2 regions of the Lactococcus lactis genome follow, and region 1 is predicted to be linked to the other one. Evidence: predicted binding sites of a transcription regulator. Region 1 holds the regulator's gene; the other holds the start of a gene.
The links. The regulator NrdR, encoded in region 1, represses ribonucleotide reductase genes. The targets are predictions, from matches to a motif close to ACACNATATATNGTGT.

Region 1 (12,348 bases):
TTCATCATTAAATCAATCGTTTCATTTGTTTCAGTCATGACGTCTATTCGTCCCCTCTAATCGCATTTCTTCTGCCAAATATTTCACGCGTTCCATAACACGTTTTGCTGGCCAAATTTCATCAGCTCGCTTGGTTTCGGCTAAATGCTGTTCTAATTCTTCCATTCTTAAATTTGAAGTGAAGAAAGTCGGGAGATTTTCTTGCATGCGATGTTGTAAAATGACTTGTAAAATACTGTCACGAACCCAAGCGTTGTTTTGCTCTGCCCCAATATCATCCAAAACTAAAACTTGGCTGGCTTTTATTTCATTGACCCAGACTTTGGCATTGTCAAAATCTAAATCAGAAATGAAAGTGGGATAATGAAGTAAAGTTGTTGAAATTCCTTTTTTGGCTAATTCGTTTGCCATTGCCGCAAGCATGAAAGATTTCCCAACACCAAAATCTCCATAAAGATAAAGTCCTTTTTTCTTGGGAAAATTAGTAATAAAATCAACTAGGGCTTGGTATGGTTTGATTCTTTGAACATCATCAAGGGCAATATCTGCCAAAGTGACTTGTTTTAAATCTTTTGGAAGTCCAATAATATTCACACGTCGCAAAAGGTTTTGAGCTGCTTGTTGCTGCGCCAATTCATTTGTCGTTTGATATGAAACATCAGCATAGCCGTGATTCATGATTAAAACAGGTTCATAACCATCAGCTGCCCGTTTTTCACCTTTTTCAAATTTTTCATGCTCACGAACGTATTCATAAAACTTGGAGTAAGAGCGTTGAATTTCGTCAGAAGTCATTTGATGTTGGGCAATAAAAGCTTGCACATCAGCATTTTTTAATACTTCTGCGACTAATTTTTCAAAATTTTCACGGATGTCTTGACGTTTCCCTAAGATGTCTCCGATAGATTCCATTAATTTTGCTCTCCTTTCAGTTTTTTGAGAGAGTCAAGCCTTATTTTCTCAAGTTTTGCAAGTTCTTCTTGGCTTGTCTTATTTTCATAATCTGGATTTGACCATTTTGGTGCTTCTTTTTTGATTTTCATTGGTCGTTTTTCTGCTCCAGTTTTTGCTTTAGCAGCAGCTAATTCTTCTCGTTCCAAAATTCGTTTTACCGCTGTTTCAGCTGTAAATACTTCATTTCTCATCCAGTCGTTGGCTAATGCATTTACAAAATTTGGATTTAACGACGCATTTTTTTGCTGTACTAAAACATAGTGAATCAAAATATTTTGGACTTCTGCTGGCAAATTTTGGCGACTTAAATTAGTTAAAAGCTTATGTTCTTCCGAACTGACAAATCCTCCAGCTTGCGCTTTTATCTGTCGGATGAAATCATCTGGTTCATGAGATTTACTGATGACAATCAAATCGGCAAATGCTTTAGGAAAAGCTGAAAGTGCTGGTTGCGGTTGGCTAGCTCCTGAAAGACTTCTCATCAAATTATTCATGTTCAAAGTTTTATCAGCATTGGCTGTTTTTTCTGCTTGCTTGAATAATTCGTACCAATTGAGTTCAAATTTTTCTGCTAGTGAATAGAGCGTTAAGGAGTCTTGATTTTCATTGTTTAAATGATAGCCTTGACGTTCCATAATACTTTTAAAGGCCCCCATTTCAAAACGTTCATTTGTATTTGAAGGGTTTTGTTGAGCTTGTGAGTCAAAACTAACTTTATAAACTTCATGAAATTTCTTGGAAATTTCTTTTCCTTTTGGTTCCATTCTTTTAGCTAAAGCAGCTACTCGATTTTCACCAATTCTTGAAATCAAAAGTTGTCTATAAAAATCATCTGCAAGGAAATTTTCAAAATTTAGCGGACTTTTTACTTCAAAATAAAGACTGGTATGATCATCATAAACACGAACTAATGATAAGCCAGATAATTTATCTAATGCTTCAATAAAAGGATTGAGGCCGAGATTTAGATATTCCAAAAAGTGAGAAATTCTTCCAGTAGAGAAGCTTAGCATTAACTGATAAAGCGCAAAGGCATCCGTGCCAATGATTGGTAAATAGAGCAGACGAAAAGCCTCAGCGTCAAAGCTGGTCTTTCCTCGATTAAGCATTGTAAATGAATCTCCCGCTCTCATTTTTTTCCTCACTTTTTACTGACAGAAAGTTCAGCAAGCTGATCTTTCTTTTATTTGCCGATAAAATGCTCCTTATTCAGTCACTTTTTACTGACAGAAAGTTCAGCAAGCTGATCTTTCTTTTATCTGCCGATAAAATGTTCCTTATTCAGTCACTTTTTACTGACAGAAAGTTCAGCGAGCTGATCTTTCTTTTATTTGCCGATAAAATGCTCCCTATTCAGTCGCTTTTTACTGACAGAAAGTTCAGCGAGCTGATCTTTCTTTTATCTGCCGATAAAATGCTCCCTATTCAGTCGCTTTTTACTGACGGATTTATTTTTTGGTAATATTTTTAAGGAGCTCTTCTAATTCACTGACATCTTTGAATGAACGATAGACGCTGGCAAATCTGATATAGGTGATATCATCCAATTCAGCTAATTCTTGCATCACAAATTCACCAATGACATCTGATTCAACTTCATTACTGTCTAGTTGACGGATTTTTCTTTCAACATTTGCAACTGTTGTTTCAATATCTTCACTTGATACTGGGCGTTTGTATGCTGAACGAACTAAACCACGAACAATTTTTTCACGATTAAAGGGTTCACGTTTGTCATCTTTTTTGATGACTAAAAGGGGCATTTCTTCGATACGTTCAAAGGTTGTGAAGCGAAAACCACATGATTCACAAACACGACGACGGCGAATAGCATCTTCGGCTTGTCTTGAATCAACAACTTTTGATTCTTCAGAAGAACACTTTGGACATCTCATTTTATTCTCCTTAATAGATAATAAATTCTTATTAATTTTACTGACAGAAAATTGGTTTAGACTTTCTTATTCTGTCAGTAATTTTTTTCATTAGTTTTAATGACAGAAAGCAACTTATTTACTTCTTAGGCAAAAATTTTGCTTCTAATCTATAAATTACTTGACCTTTTTGTGAGAATTTTTGCTCATACTCGGTCATTACATTTTGAGGTGCAAATTCTTCGTCTTGGTGTAAATCTAACCAAACTTTTTTAAGTTCCATGCCATAGTTAGCTAAAGAAACTAAAGAATATTCAAACAATCCACGATTATCAGTTTTGAAATGAATTTCACCTTCAGGACGTAAAATCTTTTCATAAGTTGCAAGAAAAGATTTATAAGTCAAACGACGTTTTTCATGACGTCCTTTTGGCCAAGGGTCAGAAAAGTTCAAATAGACTTGGTCAATTTCACCATCAGCAAAATATTCACTCAAAGCAGCTCCATCAACAAGCATCATTTGTACGTTTGGCAAATCTGCTTCAATTACTTTATCTAAAGCATAAGATAAAACTGATAATTGCATATCAATTGCAATGTAATTTATTTCTGGATGAAGAGCTGCCATTCCTGTGATGAAAGCTCCTTTTCCACAACCCACTTCAATATGAATCGGATGATCATTTCCAAAACGTTCTGACCAACGTCCTTTAAAGTCCGCTGGATTTTCAACTACGATATGTGCGTTTTCAGCAAGCATTTCGCCTGCCCCTTTACGATTTCTGACGCGCAATTTTTACCTCAATTTTTTAATTTTTGATAGAAAATCAGCAAAAGTGATCTTCTATTTCTTTATTTTTATTATTCAATTATAAGCCAAAAAATAGGAAGGTCCAAACCCTAGCCTATTTTTACTAAAATAATTCACAAAATTTACGAAGTCCCAAGATTTCTTGATTCACTTCTTTCATTTTTCCTCTAGAAAGATATTCAGAGATTTGGCGAAGAAAAGAAAGTTTTCCATACCAAGCCACTTTATCCATAATATCTGAACGAGGTCTAACACCAGATGTCATCAACCACAAAGACCAGTTATTTGGTTTAATATAATGTGATAAAACATGTGCCATATCAACCATTGAATCTGATAAAAAGACGGTATCCCAATCTACTAAATAAATTTTTCCTGAATTATCATCCACTAACCAATTTTTATGATTGACATCGCCATGAACGACTACGACCTCTTCATTTTTGATTTCGGGAACTTGTTGACGCATTTCTTCAATGATTCCTGACAAAAAATGATTTGTTCGTAAAGCCTCAGTATTTTGGACACAATCCTCTAATAATTGTTCAGGAAGAATAATTTGACTTCCCAACTTCTTATAAGATTCAACCAATTTTTTTGAGTCATGCAAATGTGCTAAAATATGATTAATTTGGCGGTCTTCCATATCCTCAGGACTTAGTGTATGACCGTCAATCCAAGGTTGAGCAGATAAGGTATCGCCTTCAGCCGTACGTTTTGTCCATAAGACTTTTGGCGTGATTCCCTCAAGATAAATACTCGGCAAAAATGGACTGCCGTTTTTTTTAATAAAAACGCGTTCCTGATCACTTTTCCCAAAAAATGCATTGCCAGAGCCACCTTTAACAGGCGTCATATCCCAATCGGCTTTCATCATCCTTATCTCCTCCTTTCCTTTAAAAATCTATTAATCATTATTTGAACCATTTACTTTATTCCTCAAACTTATGCGTTTGGATAGTGAATTAAAATAGTTTGAGTCAAAATGTCAGCATATTGATATGACTCAGTTGTTTTAGGACCACGAGCCGGAATATTTTCAATAATGAAATGTGTTGCATAGGCTTCAATCAAGTTCACTTTATGACGATTTTCGCGTTTACGACCAAATTGTGAAGTAATTTCAATCGTTTCACCCAAGTGTGCTTGAACTTTTTCACGAATGTCAACGATTTTTCCTATTTCTTGATTTTGGTTATCCATTTTTTCCTCCAAATAAGACGTAAAAGTCGGATTTCTCCGAACGCTTACCTTATAAATCTAATTTTATCCTTGATTATATCTCTCTTTTTTGATTAAAAGAATCAAATTTTATAATGTATTCTTTATCGTTCATTTTTATTAATAAAGAGAATTAGACAATTACTCATATTATAACACGAATTAGTCAAAAAAATCTAGTCGCCATATCGGTTATCAATACTTGCGAATTTATTATGCTCTTTAATAAAGAGTAATTCGACTGTTCCACGGCTTCCTGAACGGTTTTTTTCAATAATAACTTCAACTTTATTATCTTCCAGAATCTCTTCACCGTCTTCATCTTCACCAGTTCCACGTTCATAATAGTCATCTCGATAAAGAAATGCGACAATATCGGCATCTTGCTCGATTGACCCAGATTCACGGATATCAGACAAAACTGGTCGTTTATCTTGACGTTGTTCCACTCCACGTGAGAGCTGTGAAAGGGCAATAACAGGAACTTTTAATTCTTTAGCTAAAATTTTTAACTGACGAGAAATTTCAGAAACTTCTTGTTGACGATTTTCTCGACCAGTTCCAGAAATCAATTGTAAGTAGTCAATAACAATCAAACCAAGATTTCCTGTTTCTTGGGCTAATTTTCTTGAACGCGCCCGAATTTCAGAAATCTTTATCCCTGGTGTGTCATCAATATAAATACTTGCTCTTGATAAAGTCCCTGTTGCCATGAAATAATCATTCCATTCTTGGTCATTTAATTGTCCAGTACGTAAGCTGTGTGAATCAATTGAACCTTCGGCAGCAATCATCCGGCTGACAAGACTTTCTGCCCCCATTTCAAGAGAGAAAATTGCAACGGTCCGGTCTTGCTTTGTCCCAATATTTTGAGCAATATTTAAGGCAAAAGCTGTTTTACCAACCGCTGGACGAGCCGCAAGAATAATCAATTCTTCTTCATGAAGACCTGTTGTCATGTTATCTAAAGCGGGATAACCTGTTGCGATACCTGTAATATTAGACTTTTGTTGAGCTTTTTGCTCAAGGTCATCCATATGAATCGCTAGGACATCAGAAATTTTCTTAAAGCCATTTGTATTACGTCCTTGTTGGACGTCAATTAAACTTTTTTCTGCTTGAGCTAAAATATCGTCCGCTGGTGAATCTTGTTCATAAGCTTTTTCGACTGATTCAGTTAGACGATTTATCAGTTGACGGAGTAATGATTTTTCAGCAACAATCTTGGCATAATAGGCCGCATTTGCTGCGGTGGGGGTTGCGGTGGCAAGTTCTGCAATATAAGCAATCCCCCCAATTGCCTCCAGCTCCCCTTGATTTTCAAGATGTGAACGAATGGTTAAGACGTCAATTGCTTCACGAGCATCAGATAATTTTTCCATTGTCCGAAAAATTATCTTATGAGCATTTTTATAGAAATCATCTGAACTTAAAAATTCTTTAATTTCGACTAAGCGTTCGCTATCTAAAAAAACAGCCCCAAGAACGGCCTGCTCAGCGGCTAGGTCTTGAGGCGGGGCTTTTATTAAATCAATTTCGGGCATTTAGTTTAGGCCTCGCTAATTTTGACTTTAACCACGGCTGTCACATCACGGTGAAGTTTAACTGGTACATCTTTTGTTCCCAAAGCTTGAATTTTGTTAATCAATTGAATTTTGCGTTTATCTAACTTGAGATTAAATTGACTTTTAAGGGCTTTTGCGATATCTGCTTTATCTACAGCACCAAAAGTGTGACCTGTTTGTCCAACTTTCATTTTGATTTCAACAACAGTGTCTTCTTTTTCAAGAACTTCTTTAAGGGCTTTTGCTTCTGCTAAAAGTTCTGCTTCTTCTTTTTCCTTAGCTTTGGCTTGACCTTTCACTTCAGAAAGAGCAGCTGCTGTAGCAACTTTTGCCAAATTTTTCTTAATTAAAAAGTTTTGAGCATAACCTGTTGGTACTTCTTTAATTTGACCTTTTTTTCCTTGTCCTTTAACGTCTTCTAAGAATACAACTTTCATTTTTCGTTTTCTCTTTCTTTTAGTATTTCAATTAAATCTTCTTGCACTTCATCGATATATTTTTCATATATTTGGGTTGCAGCATTATTAAAATGTCCACCCCCACCCATTTGCTCCATAATCGTTTGAACATTAAAACCATTTCGAGAACGAGCAGAAATAGAAATATAGCCATTAGTATGTTGTGTAATTGCAAATGCAGCAGTAATCCCTGCCATATCTAGGAGAGTGTCAGCAGCTTTTGCTGTTGCTATATTATCATATTTTTGATGTTTAAGTCCAACTCCTAAAGCAATTCCTGGTAAAACCATTTTTGCATTAAGAACAATTTCATTGGCCTTCTTATATTTATCAAAGTCAGTAGCCATAATCATTTTAATTAAATCGTTATCAGCTCCACGAGAGCGTAGATAAGCTGCTGCTTCAAATGTTCTTTCGGTCGTTGTTTTTGTAAAGTTTTTAGTGTCTAATTCAATACCCGCAAGAACAATACTAGCTTCAATGGTTGACATTTTTCTTTGATTGTTATCATGGAATTGAAGAATTTCGACAGTTAATTCACTAGCAGAGCTTGCTGATGATTCAATATATGACAGAAGTGCATGTTCTGGAAAATCATCATCACGTCTGTGGTGGTCAATGACTACTAATTTCTCAAATGATTTATAGAATTCAAGATTTAAGGTTTGACTTGTTTTTGAATGGTCAACCATGATAAGTAATGAATCTTTTTTCTTCAGTTTTTGGGCAGTTTCTAACTGGACAATATGCGTAAAACCATCAGAAGACTCATTCATTTTATTAATTGCACGCTCAACATCTGGCAATAACTGTTCAGGATCATAAACGACAAAGGCTTCTTTTCCAGACATATTAGCAAATGCCTTCATAGCCACCGCTGCTCCAAGCGCATCCATATCTGTAAAGCGATGTCCTACAATAAAGACATCTTCTGCTTCGGCAATAATTGTCCGAAGTGCTGTTGAAATGGCCCGTGCTCTTGTTCTGCTTTTTTGCGTTCTACTTTCGGAATTACCGCCGAAATAAACAGGACGAGCTTGAGGAGTATTTTCTCTCAGTACAACTTGATCTCCACCACGGACTTGGGCTAATTCAAGATTATTTAGAGCAACTTTACCAATAACTGGAAAATCATTCCAACCATAAGCCACACCAACTGAAAGAGTCAAAGGAATTTCTTTTTGAGATGAAAGTTCTCGAAATTCTTTTAGAACAGAAAATTTATCGTTAATCATTTTTTCAAGAATACGATAATCACAGAAAAAATAATGGCGACTGCTATTAATACGGCGAAGATAAACTCCATATTTGTCAGCAAATTCTTCTAAAAATGAAGCGATAAAACTATTAATAGCTGTTCGACCACTGTCAGTAATTAAATCTGTAGCATCATCATAATTGTCAACAGAAATCGCACCAATAACCGCACGACTGTCATTAAATTCTGATTTAAAAGCAACTTCTTTTGTGGCATCAATTAAATAAATAAGATTCTTATCAGAATCAAGTTCTGCGACATATTTTTGCTTACCAAGGGTGATATATTGGTCATCGCTCGCATTTTTCAATATCTTTTTAATATCGTCACGATTGATAACTTTGTCATTTCCCTTAAAAATCATATCAATGAATGGATTAAACCATTCAGGTTCAAAGGTTTCACTATTAAAACGGATGACCCCAATTGGCATATTATCCAAGGTAGCATTGAGCGAATTTTCTGCTTCATCATTAATTTTACGAATAAAATCTTGACGACGCAATTGATAGTTTTGAGTTTGTGATAGTAAAATGAGTGTAATCGCTATGTTCAAAATCAACAAATAAATCCAAATTGACCAACGTGTTGCTGAAACATGAACAACAACAGTCTCAATGATTTGAACAATAACCATTATGATAATAATAGCAAGCGGTGAAAACCGACGGACAAAATTCATAATATTACTCCTATATTCCTCTATTTTAACATAGGACAGAAAAAACTTAAAGAATCACCGATTTGTCAGTGATTTTTTCTTTTAAAATGTTTATTAAGCCTTTATCATCTATAGTGATGATTCTGTCAGTAATTTTTGAATAGCTGTCAGTGAATCTACCTTTAAGTCAGCCTTCTCTTGATTCATGCCAAAGCGTTTGTCTTCAATTGCCCAAACGGTCGCACCAGCTGCTTCTCCAGCTTGAATTCCTTTTTCAGAATCCTCAATAATTAAAGTTTCAGAAGGTGTTATGCCCAATTTCTTCATTGTTGATTGATAAATTTCTGGATTTGGTTTCGTTTGTTTAAAGTCATTTCCTGAAACCACTACTTCAAAATAAGAATTCAATTGATGAATATCTAACATTTGTTTGATATCAAACATTGACGAACTTGAAGCAAGTGCAATTTTTACTTCTTTTTGACGCAAAAATTCTAAAATATCAGGCACATCAGAAAATAAAAGTTCTGCATAAGGCATCGGATGATTTTCTTTGAATTGCTCATAGTCTTCTTGCAATTCACTCGCTTTTTCTTCATCAAAAGACCCTTGCAAAATTCGTGGCCAAATATCTTTCATATTTCCACCAATAAAATCACTAGGCGTCAAGTGGCTAATAGAAATTCCATGACCGCCAAAAAATTCTTCTCTTCTTTGTAAATAATAACGTTCGGTGTCAACAAGAACACCATCCATATCAAAAATCACTGCTTTAAATTTCATAGAACCATTATAGCACAGTATCTAAGCATGGTTCAATAGACTTCATTATAAAAGTATTTTTATTTTCCATGAAAATTAGTTGATAAGACAACTAATTTGAGATATATTATATTCGACGGAGGAATTTATGGAAGACAATCAATATGAATATCAAGGAATCCAATTTATTGGGAAGCTTTCTTCTGAAATTTATAGAAGAGGTTATATTTATTTCACAAAACGCTTAGTGCCTTTTGACATCAATTATATTCAATTGCTTTGTTTGATTTCTTTATATATCAAAGACAATCAAAGCCAAGAGCAAATTACTGATGATTTAAGTATCGATAAATCTAGTGTTCATCGAGCAATTAAAGGCCTGATTGAAAAAGAATACGTTAGCAGAGTCCGCGATGAAAAAGATAAACGCGTTTATCGTGTCTCATTGACTCAAAAAGCAAGAGACATCCAAACTCAAATTGAAGAAATGACAAAAGAGAGAGAAAACTTGCTATCAGACGGAATTGATCCCCAAGAAAAAGCAATTGCATTTAAAGTATTGAATCAAATGACTCAAAATGCAAATCAAATTTATGAAGAGGAAAAGAAGAAAAATGACAAATAATTTAAAAAGAGCGGTTGTATTAGGCGGTGGCGGACATTTTGGTATCGCTTGGGAACTTGGATATCTTAGAGGTCTAGAAGAAGCTGGGCTGCCCATTAGAGAGGCCGATATTTTTGTTGGAACTTCTGCTGGTTCACAAGCAAGCGTAATTGTTAGCTCAGATAAAGATTGGGATTTAATCTGGAAGGAACAGATTGAAAAAGAGATTAGTGAAATCACTCCCATCTCCGATGAAAAAATGGGAGAGCTTTTCAAAACATTTGAAAACATTGCTAAAAATTCTCATTCAGCCAAAGACTGGATTGCGGCGGAAGCTGAAATTTCTAAGAAAACCCAACCTTTTATCTCTAAGGAGGAACGATTAGCTATGCTTAAAGAACGTTATGGTTCAGGTCAAGCCCGCTGGAACAGCAAATTACGAATCGTTGCAACCAATATTGAGGATATTGAGCGTCAAGTTTTTGATGAAAATTCAAATGTTGATATTCTAGTGGCTTTACAAGCAAGTGGAGCCCTTCAAGGCGTCTGGCCTTCAGTTGAAATCAATGGAAAACATTTTTTTGATGGTGGTTCTTTTTCAATGGAAAATCCAGATGTCGTTGTTGATGCCGACAAGATGCTTGTTCTTTCAACTGGACTGCCTGTCGATGTTCCATATAAATTAGAAGATTTACTCGCTCAATTAGAGAAAAAAGGGACAGAAACCAGCCTGGTTCTTCCCTCTGAAAAAACAATGAATATTTTAAAAGATTTTAACTATAATACGGTGGAAGCAAAAATTCGTCCCTTTGTTGCTCAAGCAGGTCGTGAACAAGGACAAGCTGAGGCTGCTCTGATAAAAGAACGCTGGTTATAATTCATTTCTTTTGAAGACACTAACTTTCAAATTGTCTCTTATCAAATCAAAACTTACATTAACTACTTTTAATGTAAGTTTTTTAAGTATTATCATCAAAATAATTAGTTATTGAATACTGCAGAAAGAAAATAGGCTATAAATGAGTTATTTATTGAAAATTATCTGAAAATTAGCTATAATAAATCAATTTATAATTTAATTTAATCTTGAAGGAAGGTAATATTTAGTGAAAGTTGCAAAATTTGGAGGTTCGTCTCTCGCATCAGCTTCGCAAATCAAAAAAGTTTTTGATATTGTTCAAGCCGATAAACAAAGAAAATTTATTGTGGTTTCTGCACCAGGCAAACGTTCGGGGGCTGATACTAAAGTTACCGATGCTTTGATTGCTTATTATAAAGCTTATAAATCAGCTGATGAAAAAGGAATTCACTATTATCAGAATTGGATTATTGAAAGATTTCGAGAAATCTATGATGAACTTGGCTTAAAAAGTCCAGTCATTAATCAAATCGCAGAAAATATCAACCATTTAGCCCAGTTAGATTTAGATAATGTTTTTACTTATGATACCTTTTTAGCCGCTGGTGAAAATAATAATGCTAAATTAGTCGCAGATTTTTTCAATCATTCTGGCTTACCAAGTCGCTATGTTCATCCCTCAGATGCTGGAATTATGGTTTCATCTGATCCTGGAAATGCTCGATTGCTTGGTGGAGCTTATGAACATATTAAATATCTTAATGAACTTGAAGAAACATTAATCATCCCTGGTTTTTTTGGAATCACAAAAGAGGGGGAGGTTTGCACTTTTTCCCGTGGTGGTTCTGATATTACTGGCTCAATTATTGCTGCTGGTGTGCGAGCTGAACTCTATGAAAACTTTACTGATGTGAATGGAATTTTCGCTGCTCACCCTGGCATCGTTAAGAATCCAGCTTATATCTCTGAATTAACTTACCGTGAAATGCGAGAACTTGCTTATTCTGGTTTTTCTGTTTTACATGACGAAGCACTCGTTCCTGCCTATCGTGCCCATGTTCCTTTGGTCATCAAGAATACAAATAACCCTGATCATCCCGGAACAAAAATTGTTGTTCAAAGAGAGACTAAAGGCTCACCTGTCGTTGGAATTGCTTCATCTAGTGCCTTCTCTTCTCTTTATGTCAGTAAATATCTGATGAACCGTGAAGTTGGATTCGGCCGAAAAGTCCTTTCTGTATTGGAAAATTTAGGAGTTCGTTTTGAGCATATGCCAACTGGTATTGATGACATGTCTATCATTATTCGCAGCCGCTATCTA
Region 2 (12,348 bases), 560 kb from region 1:
TAAGTGCTGGAGTAGTTGTATGATTATGCTCAGGTGTTGCTATAATTACACCATCAGCACGAGTAATTTTATTATAAAGGAGTTTTAAATTAAAATTATCTGAAGCATCAATATCTTGATTAAACATTGGGATATCAGTTATTTCTAAAAGTTCAAGTTCAAACTTCAATTTAAAATGACGTCGAATAAATTTTAACAACTTTCTATTATAAGATTGTTCAGCATTCGAACCTACTATTCCGACAAATTTCATATTATTTACCTTCTATATTACTATTCTTGTTTACGAATAGATATTCATATTTTTTATTTATTCAATGATTCTTTATTCTCAGTATCTTCGAGGATAAATTCCTTTGCACTGGAAAAGTTTGCGACCATTTTTACGAAGAGCTGAAAACTTTTAAAGAGTTTTTCTAAATTTTTTGCAACTTCAATATCAGATAAATCGCCTGCTTCATTAAATGACTGTAAAGAATGAGCCAGTAAAAATTCTGAGCCAGGCATAACATTGGCCTTAAGCTCAGGTGCATCAAGAATTTGTCTCAATTGAAGTTGAGCACGAGATGAACCCAATGTACCATACGAAGCTCCTATAATCATAACAGGTTTATTCAAAAATGGGTCTATTCCATATGATAACCAAGCTAAAGCATTCATTAACGTTGCTGGAATTGCGTGATCATATTCTGGGGTAGCGATGATCACACCATCAGATAGTTTAATTTCTTCAGATATTTCTTGAACGATATCTGGTAGCTTCATGCTAGCAGGTTTATTAAACATTGGAAATTCCTTTATTTCAATAAGTTTAATTTCAACCCCTTCCGTAAAATGCTTCTGCATATACTGTAAAAGTATACGATTAGTTGATTTCTTAGAGTTACTTCCCACGAGTCCAATTAATTTCATTGGTTATTCTCTTTTCTATATTAAGTTAAAATGTGATTTTATATTTTCTGAATATAAAATTTGACCGGCTTTAGTAATAATAATTCCCTCTATTTCTGGTCGGTCATCTATTATTTGAAGAACATCCAAAATGGGTAATCCAAAAAGCCGCGTGGTCCAAATTTCACAAGTTAATGATTTATCCGCTAATATTGTTAAACTTGCCATTTCAGTCTCTATAGGATAGCCGGTCCTAGATGAAAAAATATGGTGATAAGTTTTTCCTTCCAACTCAAAGCTACGTTCATAAATGCCCGAGGTTACAACCGATTGGTTTTCTATCGATACTACTCCAACATGCATTCCTCTGGGTTTTGTTGGAGATTGAATCCCGATATTCCAAGAACTTGATTCTCTGTTAGAATTTGGTCCTGAAACTAGAACATTTCCTCCAAGATTAATTAGTATGGAACTTGCATTGATTTTTTTAATTATCTGATCAGCGATATATCCTTTAGCTAATGCCCCTAAATCTATTATCATTCCTTTTTGTTGAAGAAAAACGGTTAAGTTCTCTTCATCTAAAATAATCATTTCTGGATTACTCAATAAAAGTAATTTTTGTATCTCCTGACTATCCGGTAGCTTGGCATCAGGAAATCCGATGTGCCAAGCTTGTGTAACCGGGCCTAGAGCAATATTAAGATTACTAGGAGTAGATAAGCTTTCCTTTTTACCTATTTTAATAAGTTCAAACAACTCAGGATGGATCTGTACTGGTTTGAGACCAGCCTGATGATTAATTTGAGATAATTCTGATTCAGAGTCATTAGCACTGAATCTTTTGTTATAGATATCGAGTAATTGACAAGCAATTTCTAATTTCAGGTCTGCCTGATCATCTTCAATGAGAAGGTCAATTGTTGTTCCCATCATATGAATTTGTTGACTTAACTTCAATAATTATCCTCACTTTCGTATAGCATTAAACAAGTTTATTATAATACTTTCAAAAAGATAATGCTTACATAGATAAATATTAGTTGTACAAATAGTGGTATTTTGTTTTATATTTTGAATTTATATTATGAAAAAAATAAAAGGTTAACCATTAAGGCTTCCTTTTTGTGTATAAAATATTATTTTTCAGGAACAATGATTTTTCCTGAAACAATTTTTTCCTTAGCTTGTATAATAGAGTTTTTGATTTCTGAAGTAACATTATCCAGCCCTAGGCTAACACCTCCATTTTTAAGGTCATACTTAATGACTTCTTCGCTAGGGAATTTATTATTTTTCGTCTTTTCAGATATATCCTTAACTACTTCTCCCACCTCTTTAATAGTAGAAACTAAAACAAAGTTAGACTTTTTACCATCTTTTGAGGTATATTTACCTAAATATTTTTGATCCTGATCTACACCTATAAGCCATACTTTATCTGATTCTTTTCTATTGTTATTTAATGATTTTGCCTCATTAAAAGCCCCAGACCCAGCATTACCAGCACATTGAAAGATAACGTCATTTCCCGAAGCATACATGGCAGCTGCAATTGTTTTAGTTTTCGCAGCATCTGTAAATGTTCCTGAATATTGAACTTTAACTTGAATGTTTGGCTTTATAGACTCGGCTCCAGCAATGTATCCTTTTTCGAAATGGGTTACAATATCTGACTCCATTCCACCAATGAAACCAATTTTATTGGTTTTTGATGCCTTAGCTGCTGCGACACCAGCAAGATAAGCTGCTTCATTATCTGCAAATGTTGCTGACGCAACATTTTTTTGACTTGTGATAACAGAATCTATAATGACAAAATTTGAATCAGGATTATTTTTAGCCGCTATCGTTGTAGCATCCTGCAGCGAATAACCGATACCAAAAAGTAGTTTATAGCCAGCTTGTTTAGCTGAGTTATAGTTTGTTATATATTCAGAATCTGAATTTGACTGATAATAATTATAACCTACCCCCTTTTTTAAATTGTTTTCTTTACCCCAATCCTGTAATCCTTCCCAAGCGGATTGATTAAATGAGCGATCGTTGACTCCTCCTGTTCCTGGAACAAGTGCCACCTTTAGAGTCGTTTTTGCTTTACCTGATTGATTTTCTCTGTTGTATCCACAAGCTGTAAGACTAAATAATGATATGAGCGCAATAGCACTCACAATTATCTTTTGCTTCTTCATAGAAAGATTTCCCCCAAAAAATTTTTATTATTCAAATTTACTTTCGTTTAATCATAATTATTTCTTATTGATATTTACCGCTATAAGGAATTGCTGGTGATGCCAAAAAATCGTAGTTTCTAATTTGATTTATCTCAGTAAAGAAAGCTCGGTTGCGTTCCGTAAGCATAATATTAGTAGGGACAGTTTCTTCAAAGCGAATCAAATCCGTTGGTTTCTCTTGAGCAATTGCATAGCCCAATTCCCACGCAGTTCCAGAATCTGTATCTTCATCATCAAAATCCACAATTGCAATAATAATATCTGCGGCTTCTACTTCTTTTACATCATTTTCCATCGTTATTTTTGCCCACTCGGGTGTGAAATCTTCTATTTCTTCTGCTAGTTCTTCGGGGCGTTGACAACGCATTGGACTAAATATTGATGATACTGTCTTATTATCTAGGAGCGCTTTTTCAAGTTGTTCCACTTTTTGTATCTGTTTTTCACTAAAAAAAGGTCCTGCTAAATAGACTTTTACAGGTTTATTAAATAATTTGTTCATATTCTTGATCTCCAATTAATTGCATTGCTTCCTCAGTTGTATCTACAAGGTACATTTCTTTAACCACTTCTAAGCTTAACATTTCTTCTTCAATTTGATGCTGCACCATTTCAAATAAGGGTTTATAAAAATTGATTCCAATAAAAATTACGGGTCTGATTAACGTTTGACCGATTGACATTTCTGTTAATAACTGAAATGCCTCTTCCATTGTTCCAAATCCGCCTGGGAGAATAACAAAAGCATCACCAAAATCGATTAATTTATGTTTACGTTCATCCATAGTTTTAGCTAAATGTAACTCGGTTGCATTTTGTCTAGGAGGTTCTAAAGGTAGTATTCCATCGGGATATACTGCAATTACTTTACCATGATTTTTTAAAACAGCGTCAGATACCACACCCATACATCCTTCCATAGAGCCTCCATAAACCAAAGTATGTCCAGATTTGGGTAGTAGCTCACCTAAACGTTGACTTTTAATCCTATGGATAGGATTTTTTCCATCTCGTGCTGATAAAAATACTGTAACATTCATTTTTACTTGTCCTTTCCAATTTCTTTTAATTTATCGTTGATTTTATTTAAAACAATCTTACGCGCTGATTCTTCTTCTACAAAGTCAAATTTATCACCATCAATTTGTATTTTAGGGCAAATATCAAAATTATCAAACCAATCTTCATACCTTCTATTGAGTTCTTTATAATAGTCAAACAAACTTGGGTCATATTCCAACTGTTCAAATTTTCTACCCCTTTTTTGGATGCGTTCCAACATTTTTTCAAAGGAGACACTGATATGAATGAGTAAATCTGGTTTTTTCTTAAAAGTTAATATATTGATTTCTTGCATCATATTTTCTAATAATGAATCATAAACTTCAACCTCTGTTTTTGTTGCCCTTCCCAGGTCAGCATTAAGGTGAAAAAGTAAACTATCTTCATAAATCGATCGATCAAGAACATTATTATTGTTTGATAATGCTTGTTTTATTGAATCAAATCTCTTATTTAAAAAATATATTTGAAGTAAAAACGCATATTTTTGAGGATCTTTATAGAAAAGAGGTAAAACTTTATTGTCATCTACGCTTTCATAGAAAGCCTCCGTACCTAATTCTTTGGCCAACATTTCTGTAAGGGAACTTTTTCCAGCTCCAATTGTACCTGCTAATACTAACACTGACATTATGTCCTTCCTATTCTAATAAATCTATTAATATAGACTATAAGAGTTAATATATACTGCTCATTTTCTTGATAGAAAATAAGACGATTTTGTATGTTACCACGTGAAACAAACGTCAATAAAACACAAGTTACTACATGTTGTGTTTTGTGACGCTTTTTATTATAGCACAACACAACATATAGTAGCGTGTTTAAACTGCAAAAATGTCAAACTTTTTTTACATTTGTTTGTGTATAGCTTTTACTAAGCGATTTATTTAATAAAAAAATGTGATATTTCTATTTTATTTAACATAAATTTACAAATAAAAAAGTCGACTCTTGGTAGTTAACTTTTTTATTTACATAATACTATTTATGTAAGTTGTTTATTTTAGAAAAATTGTAGCGACTCTCTGGTTAAGTTTTTAGGCGTTTCAAAAACAAATTGATGACTTGCTAGTTATTTCTTAACGCTAAAAATTCCACGACCTAACTTCTAACCATTAAACGAGTACCATTCGTTCATCTTCTTAAGCACACCCATTTGAATCGCTAATGTGACCACGTCTATTTCTTGAGAGAATCCATCTCCAAATACATTAATAACAGTTGGCTTTTTATATGGAGCTGATACCTTATTTTTAACGGTATGAAGCGTGGTTTTCTTACCGATAGTATCAATGCCATCTTTGATTTTTTGTCCTGATTTAACTTCAATCCGTACAGAAGAATAAAATTTTAGTGCTGCCCCCCTGGAGTGGTTTCTTTATTTAAGAATAGTCCACTCATGGTTGAACGCACTTGATTGATGAAGATAATGACCGTCTTTGTTTAGTTGACTTTTGAAACGAGCTTAGAGAGCTGTTCTGACATCATTTTAGCTTGCTGACCTGGAATACTCACTCCATCTATCTCTAAAGTAGGTGTCAGAGCAGCAACCGAATCGACAACAATTAAATCAAAGGCCCCTGTTTTGATAAACTCGTTAATCATATTGAAGGCCTCTTCGCCTGTATCTGGTTGAACGAATATCAAACTTTCCGATTTTACCTCAAGGTTTTCAGAGGATTCTGCCCCGAACAGTCCTATAAAACGTCCTTTTCTTTTGCATAACCACCACTTCCAATTGCACAGTCTAATGACAGAATACCAGTAAGTACTGCCTGAACATGCTGGACAGACTTCCCATCATCATCAAGAATTATATTTGAATTAAATTTTTTCTCAATTGATTATGTGACTTTGATTATAGAAAATTTTTTCTTATGGCTCATTTATTTTTTAAAAAAAGAGTTAGAACTTTGTCTAACTCTTTTTTTGTATATTATTTCAGTTTATTTACTTGCAAATTGAATAACCATGTTAAAGAGAAGGGCGCCCAAGCTACCTCCAATGATTGGACCTACGACAGGAATCCATGCGTAAGACCAGTCTGAATCCCCTTTGCCTTTGATAGGCAAGATAGCGTGCATGATACGGGGGCCTAAGTCACGTGCGGGATTTAAAGAGTATCCTGTTGTTGCACCAAGTGATAAACCAATAGCTGTGATGATAGCACCCACTAAAAGAGGTGAAACACCTGAAGTTTGCGTAATTGCGTATTGACCAAAGGCCAGAATACCTGTCGTTAAGACTGCTGTTCCCACAATCTCACTGATTAAGTTTGAACTCGTCTGGCGAATGGCAGGACCTGTAGAAAATGTCCCCAAGATATCTGCTGGATTTTTAGTTTCCGCATAGTGAGGGTAAAACATCAGATAGAGGATAATACTGGCCACCATTGCCCCGAGCATTTGTGCGATAATATAAGGGAAGACCAGACTCCAGCTAAAGCTGCCAATCATTGCCATTGCAATTGTTACTGCTGGATTCAAGTGGGCAGGCGACATAAATCCGGAAACATAAACCCCCATCATTACTGCAAAGCCCCAACCGAGTGTGATGGCAACCCAACCCGCTCCTGTAGCTTTCGTCTTGTTCAGGACAACGCCTGAAACCACACCGTTACCAAGAAGGATTAAGATAAATGTGCCTAAAAATTCACCAAGTAACTGTACCATTTCTGAGTGCATATTGACTCCTTTTTTCTATTTTTTATTTGTTTCAATTATTTTTACATTTTTTTACTTCTTCAAGTCCGACAAGTCAGATTCACGAAGTGCTTCTTCCAAAGCTTTTTCTTGTTCTGCCTTTTCTTCTGCAGACCAGCCAAGGTAGTCCGCCATGGCATTGACAACATGTACCTTGATAGCATCTACTCCTTCACGCATAAACAAAATATGGTTGGTACGACGAAGCAAGTAGTCCACTGGTGTTAAGATCATTTCATCCTCAAGCGCATAGCGAAGACGTGCGGATTCGGCTAGAGATAAGCCTTCGTAAACTTCCATTTCAGAAGCATAGGCAAAGACTTGGAGTGCATTCATACCATAAAAGTCAGCAATGTATTTTGCTTCTTCTTCTGTAAGACCTGCAGCGACACCAACCTTCATGTTTCCATCAACGACTTCTTCAACTTTAGTTGGGTCAAATTCGCCACCAGAGATTTGGTATTTTTTAGAGTCAATAGGTTCGTATTTCAAACCAAAGTCCTCCTCAAGCAGTTGGCAAATGAGCTCCATCGCACCTGCTGCCATTTTACGGTAGTCCGTGATTTTACCACCCGCTAAAGTAATCAAACCATCGCTCTCGCGTTCAAGTGAGCTGCCACGAGAAACGGAAGATGGTGCATCTCCTTTTTCGGAAAGACTTGATTCCATATTGTTCAACAAATGCTCCACTTCGGCTTTTGTTGCTGTTTTATTTTTATAGCGGAGCACCGCCTCAACGACAGCGTTAAAGCTGGTTTCAGAGACCGCACCATTATCACCGCCGTTATAGTCTGATCCAGAATTACCGCCTAACAATGGACGCAATCCAGCCCATGAAGCTTCGATGTCATTAATCATAATATTTGCTTCTGGGTAACGGAAATTAATAACATCCAAGAGGTAATCTACATCTTCTTGAGTTACTTTTGGATCGGTAAAGTCGCCATGATAATCCGTATCTGTCGTACCAAAATAAGTTTTATTTTCACGTGGAATGGCAAAGACCATGCGTTTATCGTGTTTGCCTGTATCAAAATAAGTTGGTTGTGGCACAGGTAATTTGGCCGCATCTACTACAAGATGGACACCTTTTGTTGGACGCATTTTGGGTACGATGGGACGTGTGAAGTTCAAGTAACGGATCTTATCTACCCAAGGTCCACTTGTGTTAATCACAAGTTTAGCTTTGACTTCAATGACTTGATCTGTCAACAAATCACGCGCACGAACACCAGAAATTTGTCCGTCTGTATAGATAAAATCAATCACTTTCATCTTGCTTATGGCTTGGGCACCGTCTTCCACAGCTTTTTTGATGTTATCAATCACCAAGCGGGCATCGTTGTTACGGTAGTCAAGATAGACTCCAGCCCCTTGCAAACCTTTTTTCTTGATGAGTGGCTCGCGGCGCAGGACTTCTTCTGGTGAGATAGTGTAGTTGGCATATGGCGAATCTTCATCCACACCGGCCAAACGGTCATACAAATCCATCGCAATTTTCACAGAAAACATATCAAACGTTGTCTTGCCTTCATCATCGTAGATAGGAAGTAACATCGGATCTGGCTTAGGAATATGTGGCGCAATGCCTTGAACAACAGCGCGTTCTGAAACTGTATCGGAAACGACTTCGACATCGAAGTTTTTGAGGTAACGGATGCCACCATGCACGAGTTTTGTTGAGCGTGAGGATGTCCCTTCTGAGAAATCCTGCATTTCAAGTACAGCAACTTTCATGCCAGCCGCCGCCGCTTGTAATGTCAAACCAGCACCAGTGATCCCTCCTCCGATAACGAGTAAATCCATCTCTTCATTTTGAATTTTTGTGATTGCTTCTTGTCTTGTTTTTTTAGAAAAAGCCATTTCTATTCTCCTTTTAGATTACTGTCTGATTGATTATTATTTGAAAGCGCGTGTCGCATTCACGGCGTTTTTCCAACCGGCATAGAGTTCTTCTCTACGTTCTTCTTGCATCTGAGTTTGGAAAATTTTGCCCGGTTCATAGGATTCTTTAAGCTCTTCTAAGTCTTTCCAGAAACCAACGGCAAGTCCTGCAAGGAAGGCTGCACCAAGTGCTGTCGTTTCCAAATCTCCCGCACGTTGGATTGGGATATTCAAGATATCAGCTTGGAACTGCATCAAATATTCATTGTTTGCAGCGCCACCGTCTACCTTGAGCACAGACATATCAATTCCTGTATCTTCTTTCATGGTGCTGACTACATCACGAACTTGATAAGCTATCCCTTGTAAGGTTGCTTTCACAATATCTTCTTTTGTTGTTCCACGTGTCAAGCCAAACATAGCACCACGCGCCTCTTGGTCCCAATACGGAGCACCAAGGCCGACAAAAGCTGGCACCACATAAACTTCATCTTGACTCCTAGACTGGAGTGCCACTTCTTCGGAATCACTGGCACGTTCCAACATTTTCAAACCATCACGTAACCATTGGATAGAGGACCCCGCAACAAAGATGCTTCCTTCTAAGGCGTAATAAACTTTTCCATTAATGCCATAACCAATTGTTGTAAGCATATTATTTTTCGAAATATGTGGTTTCTCACCTGTGTTCATGACGATAAACGAACCTGTACCATAGGTATTTTTAATCATTCCAGGTTCAAAGGCCATTTGACCAAATAATGCAGCTTGCTGGTCCCCTGCCATACCTGAGATTGGCACTTCAGAGCCAAAGAAATGGAAACCTTTAGTCACGCCGTAAACTTCTGAGTTGGACTTGACTTCTGGAAGCATTGAAGCTGGGATATTAAGAATTTTCAGGATTTCTTCGTCCCATTTCAACTCATGAATGTTGTAGAGCATGGTACGGCTGGCATTAGAATAGTCAGTATAGTGTGCATCACCATCTGTCAACTTCCACAAGAGCCATGTATCGATGGTTCCAAAGAGGAGCTCTCCGCGTTCTGCACGCTCTTGTGCTCCTTCGACATGGTCAAGGATCCAACGAATTTTTGTGGCTTAAAAATATGAATCGACAATAAGTCCTGTCTTTTTATGGAAGAGTTCCTCATGTCCTGCTTCTTTAAGACCATTGGCAATATCGGCAGATTGACGAGATTGCCAAACAATAGCATGATAGATTGGTTTTCCTGTTTTCTTGTCCCATATAATGGTAGTTTCACGTTGGTTAGTAATACCGATACCCGCAACCTGTACAGGCTTAATCCCCGACTCGATAAAAGCCCCTGCGATAACAGACTGAACAGAGTTCCAAATTTCGTTGGCATCATGTTCCACCCAACCTTCTTTAGGAAAGTACTGTGTAAATTCCTTTTGGGAGCTGCCGATATGTTTACCATGTTTATCAAATATAATAGCTCTTGAGCTTGTTGTACCTTGGTCAATTGCCATAATGTAAGAAGTTTCTGTCATGTTGTTTCTCCTTTGTAAACGTTTTCTATGATTTATATTATAGCATTTTAAAACGAATAGAAACTTTCATTTTTTATCAAATTCAAAAAAAAATTGGCAGTCGAAAATAAACAACAGATTCGCATAGAAAAATTACTTGAATTTGGGCAGTTTGTGCTTACTAAGAAATAATGAGAGAGGGAGTCTCTACCCCAATTTAATTTTAAACTTATTTGATTTGCTATTCTTAATTCTTCATCTATTCTGTAATAAATTCAGTGAGAAAATGCTAAATAATGGGACCGCAGTAATATATTCATAAATGTAAAATAATATTCACGTGAAAACATAAAAAAAGAGGAGAGCACCCCTCTTTCGTGTTTCATTCTTAATTCAAAATTGCTTTTTTTTGAAATTTTTCTTTTTTTAAGTTTTCAATACGCGACAATAACTCTTCAAAATCATAATCACTGGAAAACTCGGAAAGTATATAGACAAACTTTCGACTGTCATTTCTTTTACTTGAGATAAGTAGATCATAACTCTGGCTTTCTTGATAATGCTCTAATTTTATCTTTTCAACAGATCTGAGGTGATTTTTCAGATAGTGTTCCATCGGGATTTGATAGGCAGGTGTATCAGACAAATCATAAGCCACCGTCAATTGTTGAGCAGATAAGAGCTCCAGCAGCATCAAGGCATTGCGATAACCAAAGATGAGTTCTGGCAAATCCTGCTCTTTGGGTATATAACTTAAAGCAATATCTTTGAGGTTATCGAGTAAATCTTGAAAACTCTTATCGACCCAGTTTTGTTTATGTAGCATCAAATCTTCTTGAATTTTGGTAAAGAGGCTACCTTGGAAAAAGGTGAATTTATTGTTTACTTGAGCTAACTGATAACTGATGGATTTCTCCTCTTCGAAACCTAAACGATGGGGACGATAGTGGTTTAACATTCGCTCTCTTAAAGAAATATTCAAGAGAACAGTTGGAATTTTTTTACTGCGATAAATATCAAAACGGTAATAACTTTCTTTATCTAGAATGAAAAAAGATTGGAGAAAACCGTAGAAAAAAATTGTCTCACAGTTATCCTTGCTCTGATTATCATAAATATGTTGATAAAAAAGAGAATCCAATAGTTGATAGAGATGGTCATCTTGGTATATTTTCTTCATTTCTAAAGATTTAGTAATTTGGATATCTGTAAGTTTCCGCCTTCTTTCTGTGATTGCCAACCACCGATAAAGTTTATCTTTGCTACTTTCGGAAAAATTTACTTTTAATGTTTCTTCAAGTTGCCGTACAAATTCAACCTGAAATTTAGTGACTTGCAGCAAATCTGGTCGAAATTTAGGATGAAGCGAATCAAATAGCAGATAGTAAAAATAGCGAATTTGACTTTCTTCTCCGATCAATTTATTATTTTTGATTTGAATATCAAATTCCAATAAAAGTTTATTGAGTTCTTTGATTTTGCGAAACAAAGTAGATTCACTGAGTAGCAAGAGTTCTGCTAATTCAAAAATCATGTAATTTTTTTGTTCTAAAAATAAGAGAATCAGGCGATATTTGACACTATCTTGGATTAAAAAACTGATGACTTCATCTAAGGTTTGTGATTCCGACATGTTTAGAACGAGTTTATTGTTCTGACGAATAACTTCCATGGGTTTCCCAATCATTCGTCCTATATAAGATATATCCTCCAAATAACTCTGAACTGAAGGTCGAGAGAGGTTTACCCAATCACACAGTTCCTGCGCAGTTAGCTTATCATGTTTGAGGAACAACTGACGTAAAATCTTAACCTGTATTTGTTCTTTCTTTTCAAGTAAAACTTCAATATTCACAGCTGTTCCTCTTTTTCTAAATTAATATTTTTTGTAGGAGTTTTCATATTCTCATTCTATTTTATCACTCCCCTATATTTTGTTATTAAAAATTGCTCAGTATGAACATAGTAAATTGGACACTAAAAAGAATATGACCAAAAGCCTTATTCTTCTTTTAAACTTCTATATTTTGCGACTAAACTATAAAAGTGATTAGATAAACTTAGATTATAATCTGTTTATC

Region 2: the regulator NrdR is predicted to act here: its motif matches at 4,991-5,006, upstream of PYW37_RS06335 (deoxynucleoside kinase).

Annotation. Positions count from the first base shown of each region.
Region 1 covers NZ_CP118969.1:1,809,437-1,821,784, forward strand. Annotated here, with positions in the region: gene PYW37_RS08965 (NADPH-dependent oxidoreductase) at 1-38, opposite strand, end outside; gene dnaI (primosomal protein DnaI) at 31-912, opposite strand; gene PYW37_RS08975 (DnaD domain protein) at 912-2,087, opposite strand; gene nrdR (transcriptional regulator NrdR) at 2,403-2,849, opposite strand; gene trmB (tRNA (guanosine(46)-N7)-methyltransferase TrmB) at 2,968-3,621, opposite strand; gene PYW37_RS08990 (phosphotransferase family protein) at 3,743-4,516, opposite strand; gene PYW37_RS08995 (Veg family protein) at 4,585-4,842, opposite strand; gene dnaB (replicative DNA helicase) at 5,037-6,404, opposite strand; gene rplI (50S ribosomal protein L9) at 6,410-6,862, opposite strand; gene PYW37_RS09010 (DHH family phosphoesterase) at 6,859-8,823, opposite strand; gene PYW37_RS09015 (HAD family hydrolase) at 8,932-9,585, opposite strand; gene PYW37_RS09020 (MarR family winged helix-turn-helix transcriptional regulator) at 9,713-10,189, shown strand; gene PYW37_RS09025 (patatin-like phospholipase family protein) at 10,179-11,045, shown strand; gene PYW37_RS09030 (aspartate kinase) at 11,275-12,348, shown strand, end outside.
Region 2 covers NZ_CP118969.1:1,250,480-1,262,827, forward strand. Annotated here, with positions in the region: gene PYW37_RS06305 (NAD(P)H-dependent oxidoreductase) at 1-253, opposite strand, end outside; gene PYW37_RS06310 (NADPH-dependent FMN reductase) at 307-912, opposite strand; gene PYW37_RS06315 (FAD:protein FMN transferase) at 928-1,851, opposite strand; gene PYW37_RS06320 (BMP family lipoprotein) at 2,031-3,083, opposite strand; gene PYW37_RS06325 (nucleoside 2-deoxyribosyltransferase) at 3,148-3,627, opposite strand; gene PYW37_RS06330 (LOG family protein) at 3,611-4,165, opposite strand; gene PYW37_RS06335 (deoxynucleoside kinase) at 4,168-4,818, opposite strand; gene PYW37_RS06340 (RecA family protein) at 5,299-5,520, opposite strand; gene PYW37_RS06350 (DNA recombination/repair protein RecA) at 5,634-5,837, opposite strand; gene PYW37_RS06360 (MIP/aquaporin family protein) at 6,137-6,874, opposite strand; gene glpO (type 1 glycerol-3-phosphate oxidase) at 6,926-8,755, opposite strand; partial or broken gene glpK (glycerol kinase GlpK) at 8,792-10,288, opposite strand; gene PYW37_RS06375 (AcpB/EbpR/MafR family transcriptional regulator) at 10,656-12,122, opposite strand.